DNA from 2 places in the Lysinibacillus sp. G4S2 genome. Region 2 is predicted to be linked to the other one. Evidence: riboswitches for the same ligand, from Rfam matches in the RefSeq annotation. Region 2 holds a riboswitch; the other holds the start of a gene.
The links. Region 2 has a riboswitch for cyclic di-GMP ahead of QUF91_RS17050 (amidase). Riboswitches for the same ligand answer to the same signal wherever they lie in the genome.

Region 1 (4,254 bases), 1.5 Mb from region 2:
AAAAAGCAGATGGTATAGATTTCTTCTATATCAGCTGCTTTTCTATTATACCAACTCCACCACGCTATCGCTTCACAATGTGGTGAGACTAGCCAGTACAGTAAAAGTAGACGGCCAATTAGAGGTGCAATATCGCATTTCTAAACCGTCTGCTTTTAATTTCAACGAATATTAAGTTAGCTATTCCAAAGACACACCCCAATAAAAGCTATGTACGCTTAAATTAGGTTTATTTAGCTAGTTCAAGTTACTTAGCTTCAGCGATCCTATTTTCGGCACTACCATTCTAGCTTTCTACACGATGATTTAATGAAGAAAGTATTTTTTCTGCATCATTTTTGAAATCTATAAGATGCTCTGCTTCTTGAACTAGTTTTTGCATTGTATTTAATTCATCATCACTAATGCCAACTAACTCTTCAAACATTTCTACTGATTCTCGTGAAATGAAAGAAATATCCTTCATTGCCTCCATAATTTGCAGAGAGCTTGAAGATAGTTCTTCTGTGCTTGCAGATGATTCCGCATTATTTTCAGCAATAATTTTTGTAGTATCTACAATTTTTTCGAACATATTTCCAATTTCTAATATTTTCGTATTTGTTTGTTCAAACTCTTCTGTTCCTTGCTTCATTGATGTGACAACTTTGTTCGTCTCTTCTTGAATATTTTTTACAATATTCGAAACTTCATTAGCTGACTGACGTGATTGTTCAGCTAATTTACGAACCTCATCAGCAACGACAGCAAACCCTTTACCGTGTTCTCCTGCACGAGCTGCTTCGATAGCTGCGTTCAATGCTAATAAATTTATTTGCTCTGAAATCCCCGTAATTACTTTAACAATGTTACCAATTTCGTACGATTTGTCTCCAAGTATATTGATTGCATCAAATGTCGTATTAATCGTTTGATTAAATTGCTCCATTTTCACCATCGAATCTTTTAACTTTTCATTACCTTCTTGCGTCAATTCTAACGTCGTATTCGATTGTTCTGAAATTTGGTTAGATCTTATAGATAGTTCTTCAATAGCCACTGTGATGTCTTCGATAGAAGTAGAACTCTCTTCAGTAGCGACTAATTGCTTTTTTAATCCCTTACCGACTTCATCGATTGCGGCCCTTACAGTATCGGCCTTCTCAGTTGCGTATTCTCCATGCTCTAAAAGATTTCCACTTTTTTCATTCACATTATTTGCGAATTTATTAAATTGTTCACTTACTCGACCTGCTGATAATTCATCCATTCCATTTAGTACCTCTTTATTTATATGGGAATGACCTTTAAGTGAAAAATATCGGTAAGCAAAAAACAAAGATGTACATAATAAAACTACAATAATCCCTAGCATAATAGCTTCCATGAAAAAAATTCTCCTATTCTACTAACGTATTAGTGATGAAATTTTATAGTTCTTTTACAATGATGTAAATTCCATCTGCTACAGTCGATGGAATACTGTTTAGATTTTCATTGCTTTCATATTTATGAACAATAAAGTCCCCTTCTACGGTTACATATTTTGTAAGACCTTGATACTTCTCCAGCAAACGCATTGACTTTGGATTTGTCGCTTCAGCTAATACTAATCTTAAGCCTTCTTCTGTTGCTTTTTTTATTAATAGATCGCCTAAACTTTGTACAATATCATGACGATTATGCTCAGCAATTACACCTAATAAAAATAAATGTAATATTTCCCCATCTTCCATATCTTTTCCAAAACGTTTTTTATAATCTTCTAGGAAACGTTCATCAATATCCTCTAATACACGCATAACAATATTCATATCGGCAAACGTGCCTTCAAAAATATCCCCTTCGATAATTTCAAGGACATTCGTATCTCCAACTAGTGCGCCTACAACATTTTGCTCTTTATCTAGTGCAACAGCACAGTAACCTTGATGAACATTTGCTTCAATATATTCCTTCGTAAATTGATAGAAATCTTCGTAAGGTAGTTTTAAGGCGTGCCCAATAATCGGTTCTTGCACCCATTTGCCAGCAACCTCTACCCCAGTAAATGTTTTTGCTAAACATTCTGCTGTCATTTTAATTAAATCCGGTTGGTCCTTTGTAAGTATTTCATAAGTATATAATTCTTGAATTGTTTGCATCGTAAATTCCTCTTTCAAAATGTGATTATAGTTAATTAAAGACTAACGCATTGGTAATTGTGAAACATTGTCGACTACGGTTCCTGGGAAATTAACTCCCTCTAAAGCATTTCGCACTTGCACATATGCAATTTTAGAGGTTGGATTAACAATAAATATATCTTTAAAGCCTAGTGATGCATAAAACATTAATGTTTGTCCTAGATCTGTCGAAATCTTTGAAGGAAGGGGTGATTGCTGTGTTGCATCAACAACAAATGTATATGCATTTTTTTGCACTTTTGCCCCCGTCTCTTGCAAATCTTTCAAATAATCCTCTACAAGAGCTGGTTTAATAAACCCTATTATTTGGACGTGTACTTCTTTTTTTGCTTCATAAATCGCCATTTTATATTTCTCTTTATCTACGACTATCATCTCAAATCTCCTTTTTATAATTTTCATATATTGCACATCTGTCGCTACGATTGATTGGAATCAGTCCTTGATTTTTTCCACAAAAAAAACTATCCCTACACATAATTAGGATAGCCAAAAAATCACTTATCATCTTGGCAACCCGACTATCATTATCCAAGAGGATTTTAGACTCGTAGCTTTGCGTCCTTACCTTTCGATAAGTTTGCCTTTTTCAATTTTATTAACATAACGCTGACATATTACGTTTAGATTATAAATGTTTTGTCATTTTTTGTCGATAGTAGGCATTTTTCTCTAAAGAATATCGGTTGAATTAGAGAATTTTTCCGTATATTTAAAGGAATTGACAAAAAAATACTGTTGGGTAATTTTACAAAGAGGGAATCTCTAATCCTGCCCAGATTGTAGGAAAAGCAAATGGCTACATATTCTTTTACATTCATCTAATAGGAAGAAACATTATTAAATCAACTTCCATTTTTATAATTCTTTTTTCATAAATGCGTTATTTCACCGAAATGTAATGATAAAAAAAGAGTGGCATTTTAGGCTAAATCCTAAAAAACCACTCTTTTTTATAATTCTGCGTAAGCAATTTTAAACTTTTTTTAAAACTTAATGGCTTATCACCATAACGTGTGGTTGATTTCCGTTCCGACTGAGCGCTTTCCAGGGGGCGTCCAGCCTCCACTCCAATCAACCTATATGGCATACGTTTTAACAAATGTCACCCACAACTTTTAGTGATGAGTCAACTTAATTCCAATATTTCTAATTACTTGTACTCACTATGGTAGTATTCATTACTGAATCCGCTACAAGTAGTATAAAAAACGGATCGAAAGGCAACTGCAAATATTAGATACCTTCTTTTAAAATGAGTTGCGAGACACACTCTACATGCGTTGAATGCGGGAACATATCCACAGGCTGAATCTCCTGAGTTTGATAGCCTCCATCCTCCAAAATACGGAGATCACGCGCTAGTGTAGCTGGGTTACAGGACACATAAACAACACGCTTAGGACGTTGCTCTAAAATTGTCTGAAGAAGAGCCTCGTCGCAGCCTTTGCGTGGTGGATCCACTACTAGGACATCCGCTTCCTTGCCTTCCTTATACCAGCGTGGAATGACTTCTTCTGCTGGTCCGGCCTCGAAGTACGTGTTCGTAAATCCATTTAGTGCTGCGTTGCGTTTTGCATCTTCAATAGCTTGTGGGACAATTTCAACACCCATAACAGCCTTTGCTTTTTGTGCAAGGAATAATGAAATTGTGCCGATACCACAGTAAGCATCAATTACTCGTTCATCACCCTGTAAGTCAGCGTAGTCTAGTGCTTGTTTGTAAAGGACTTCTGTTTGCTCAGGGTTTACTTGATAAAATGAACGAGCTGAAATTTCAAAGCGAACATCACCAATTGTATCAATAATGACATCCTTGCCCCATAGGTTTACAATTTCATCACCGAAAATCACGTTCGTTTTGTCGCTGTTAACGTTTTGCATAATTGATGTTACATTCGGGACAAGCTTTTGGATTGTCGCAACAGCTGCTTCTTTTTGCGGGAATTTTTTCTTTTTCGTTACGAGAACAACCATGACTTCACCCGTTGCTCGTGCTTTACGAATAACTACGTGGCGCAGCATTCCCTCATGTGATAGCTCATTGTATGGTTGAATACCGATTGCCGCTAATTCCTTTTTCAAGCCT
Region 2 (4,254 bases):
TAAGCGTTTACCTGTTCCTCCCCTCGAGCCTCCCATCGTTTCATCCACACTGTTTATACTTGTAAGTGTTGCTTTTACATTCCATTCTTTCGCTCTCTGGAATCCAATGTCAATCGCTTCTTTTAACGTAATTTCACCATCTGAAACGATTCCTTCACGAGCAATCAATTTTCCAAGAACCTCTTCTTTCTTACCAACCGTCATTGGAAAAGGTACTGCTGTGAATCCATTCCGTTCTGAATATACATTAGGATAATCTCCGACCACGGAAGTTTTGGGATTTAATGTTTTTAAGGCTTCTAACACTACTTTTTTATCATTTAACAGTGTTTCTTGAAGCCCATTTAACTCTGAGCATTCTTTAGGTTGTGCATAAGCTTCAAAAGAACTCAAAGCCACTAATGATATGACTAAAATCAGTACATACAGTTCTTTCAAGATAAATTCACCTCTTTTCTAATTAATTTTCCCAATTAGAAAAAAATTATCAATCCATCTTAAAGTAACCTACACCGTTTGTTTAAGTACATTTCTTCATTTTAACATAAATATCCAATAAAAAATCACTTCTTAGAAAACAACTCTAGAGGTGATTTTTATCAAACTTTATTGCAAATTATCAATCTTGATTATAAACGATCCATTTTTTGATCATCAACAAAAGTTGTGGAAGACATTTTTTAAATATATGCCCTGTATATTGTTGATCTTCGTTCCGGCTGGCGACTCCTTGGGGATCACAGATGAGACCCTGGAGCAAGCAACGCGAGTGAAGCGGTTCATCGGACACCCCCAGAAAGCTTTGCTCTGCGCGAAAGCGAAGCGGCAGCGACAAATGTTTTATCTGTGCGAAAGCGAAGCGGCAGCGACAAAAGCGCCCAGTTTGGAACGGAAATCAACCACACGTTATGGTGATGAGTCATTTTTTTTTAAAAGCTACAAATATTTTCATTTCATTATAATGATTATTGAGGTGGTCGATAGTATCATTAAAAAGTCTAATAAACAAAAAAGCACACCACTATATAAGTGATGTACCTATTATTTAATATAATGTATGACATTAAAGATAACCTAATAATATTACTGATTTATAATACATTCACTCGTCTTTAATTATACAGAGTAGAGAGAGGATTTTTTACCGCTGCATATTCATCCAACTATCAACATGGTGAATAGCCAAACCACTATAGCTTGTTTTATTGGCATAATGCTGATGAACACGTGCTAGTTGTTTATTCATATAGGCTTCTCCATTATCATAAAAGGTAATATTTTTCCCTTCATCAGAGGCACCTGTTTCTACGCCAATAACAACTGATTTGTTTACTTTTTGTGCATACTCTATTTCATTTTCCACTATTTTGATAATGTCTTTAGCTGTATCTCGATAGGCCATAATCGAGACACTATCAACTTGATCGATAACCCATTCAGCTAAAATACCATTGCCATACTGGTTGCTATAGGCAATCTCATCAAACCAAAATGGCATATCGACTTCCAAAGGTATTTGTAATTGCTCAGTCCCCTCTTTCGCTTTAGTAAGAAGCGTTTGATAGGACTCAATTGTATTTTCTTGATTCAAGCTCCAACCACTATTTAAGTAGGGCTCTACATCAAGATGGACTCCAGAAAATTGTTCTGTTGCCCCTACATTCCCATTATATGTATATAACCAATCAAACATTTGATCCTGCATTTTATAGCCATCCTCTGAAACCCAGCTTGCAGCACCATCTAACGCATATACTTTAATACCTTGTGCTGTTGCTTTTTCAATAAAGCTTTTATAATAGTCAATTGCTATATCAGTATTAATCTGCAAATATACTTTATTTACATCTTTGCTTTCTAAAAATGAGAGTACGCCTGATTCATCTTCAACAATTTTTATCGTATCCCATAACCAAGTAGCCTTATCTTGCATGGCCATTGCCTCTACCTTTCCTGCTGTTAATCCGAGCGTACTTACAATTGTTACTATAAAAGCAATGATTGCTTTTGATAGTGAACGACTTACCATATATTACATCTCCATTCTATGTGCCGAGGCTCATAGAACAGAACCTGGCAACCTGACAATCATGCACTATAAAATATAGTGTTTAGACTCATGGCTTTGCGTCCTTCCCTTTCGGTGAAGTTTGCCTTTTACAGTAGTTTTCTTACTTTACATAGTATGACGTTAAAACGAATATGTCTGTAGGTAAAATGCATAATTCTCTAGACAATTATCGAAAAAAAACAATAACAACACAGGTTATTTTTACTATAGCAGCAAAAAACGTAGAGTACTCAAGCCTCTACGTTTTCTTTTTCATTTTCAAGCATTTTGTGCAAATAATTAATAATTTCACGAATACCCTCTAATGAATTCACAAGTATTTTCGGATCTACATATGTGATCATACGATTTTCAAGATTTGCCACAGCTGTAAAGTAGCGTGTTTTTGAATAATTGACAAGCCCCATCTGCTTTAATACGGACTCATCAAAATCAAGAATTTCACGAGCTTCGGTGACAAGTAATCCGTAATTCACAACATCCGTATTCAATACAATAATCCTTGCTGTTGCAGCATTTGAAGAACGATTATAAAGAATACGCTCAAAATCAAGTACAGGTATAAGCTCGCCACGAATTCTTGTGAAGCCCATAAGATAATTAGGTAAATGAGGAATCGGTGTTACGTGCTCTAACTTTTCAATCGAAATCGCTTGTTCAACAGGCACTGCATATTCCTCTGTACCACAAGCAAAAACTACTGCCTTCACACTTTCCATGCGATCACATCCTCCGATTCTGTTATTATTTTTTTGCAGACTCTTTGACGATTTCGACAAGTAAATCTGCTAATTTTTCCAATTCTTCTACAGGAATTTTTTCATTTGTTGTATGAATATCCTCATACCCAACAGAAAGATTAACTGTAGGAATGCCAAAGCCAGCAATAACATTCGCATCAGAACCTCCGCCAGAAATACCAAGCTTTGGTGTGCGTTCAATGTTGTTTACAGCTGCCATTGCCACTTGAACAACTTTATCTTTTTCTGTTACACGGAATCCAGGGTACATTAGCTTCACTTCTACTTCAGCTCTTGCCCCTAATGAAGCAGAAACTTGTTCAAACGTCTCTTGCATATGCTTAGTTTGCGCATCTAGTTTTGTTTTGTCGATAGAACGTGCTTCTGCTAGTATTGTTACTTCATCACATACAATATTTGTTGCCTGACCACCCTCAAAGCGACCGATATTTGCTGTAGTTTCTTCATCCAAACGACCAAGTTTCATTTGCGCAATACATTTGGAAGCAACTGTAATCGCTGATACACCTTTTTCTGGAGCAACACCAGCATGTGCTGTTTTCCCAATTATTTTAGCGAAAATTTTAGCTTGGAAAGGCGCCGCTGTTACAATACCGCCTACTTTGCCATCACTGTCTACTGCAAAGCCATACTTTGCTTTAATTTTAGATGGATCTAACTCTTTAGCTCCAACAAGTCCACTTTCCTCACCTGCTGTAATAATAAACTCAATATCTCCATGCTCAATATTTTGCTCTTTTAAGCGTTTAGCCATCTCAAATAATGTGGCAAGACCAGCCTTGTCATCAGCACCTAAAATTGTAGTACCATCAGAAACGATATAGCCATCTTCACGAAGAGACGGTTTAATACCTTTACCTGGAACAACTGTATCCATATGAGAAGTAAAATAAATTGGTTCAACATCTAACGAACCTTTTAATGTAGCAAGTATATTCCCTGCACCATGCCCGTTACGAGTATGTGCATCATCTTGTTCTACTGTAAAGCCAAGTGCTGTTAATTTGTCGATTAAAATCGGCGCAATCACTTGTTCATGTTTTGTTTCTGAATCGATTTGTACGAGCTCAAAAAACTCTTCTACTAAACGACTTGTCATGTTGTAAGACTCCCTTAGTTTACGTGTTTTTCCACGTTATAGTATATGTATTATTTTAGCACAACATCTGCAGAGTTGAAATAATTCGCTTGAATAACGATAAACAAAATGCTCAAAGAAAACTTTGTGAATGTTGTATTTCTTTAAATGAGGGTTGATTAATGATTTCCGTTTCAGGCTGCTCTTTTTTCTGTGAGCTAGTGTCGAGGAGCTGCTCTTTTCTTATTGCGAAACAAAAAAAACCTGTGAAAGAAGAAGATTCTTTTCACAGGTTACTTTATATTGATGTTTGAAAAATAGCTTCTTTCTCTTTTTGTAGAGAC

Region 1: it holds a riboswitch for cyclic di-GMP, as region 2 does, so the genes downstream of both, QUF91_RS24620 (hypothetical protein) here and QUF91_RS17050 (amidase) in region 2, are expected to answer to the same signal.

What each region holds. Positions count from the first base shown of each region.
Region 1 covers NZ_JAUCFJ010000002.1:4,805,735-4,809,988, forward strand. The annotation lists gene QUF91_RS24610 (methyl-accepting chemotaxis protein) at 287-1,366, opposite strand; gene QUF91_RS24615 (hypothetical protein) at 1,410-2,123, opposite strand; gene QUF91_RS24620 (hypothetical protein) at 2,166-2,540, opposite strand; cyclic di-GMP riboswitch class I at 2,674-2,760, opposite strand; gene QUF91_RS24625 (hypothetical protein) at 3,094-3,267, opposite strand; gene rlmD (23S rRNA (uracil(1939)-C(5))-methyltransferase RlmD) at 3,402-4,254, opposite strand, start outside.
Region 2 covers NZ_JAUCFJ010000002.1:3,309,601-3,313,854, forward strand. The annotation lists gene QUF91_RS17040 (beta propeller repeat protein) at 1-438, opposite strand, end outside; gene QUF91_RS17045 (hypothetical protein) at 731-1,033, shown strand; gene QUF91_RS17050 (amidase) at 1,142-2,029, opposite strand; cyclic di-GMP riboswitch class I at 2,073-2,165, opposite strand; gene QUF91_RS17055 (chemotaxis protein CheW) at 2,302-2,790, opposite strand; gene QUF91_RS17060 (M20/M25/M40 family metallo-hydrolase) at 2,816-3,931, opposite strand; gene QUF91_RS17065 (hypothetical protein) at 4,209-4,254, opposite strand, start outside.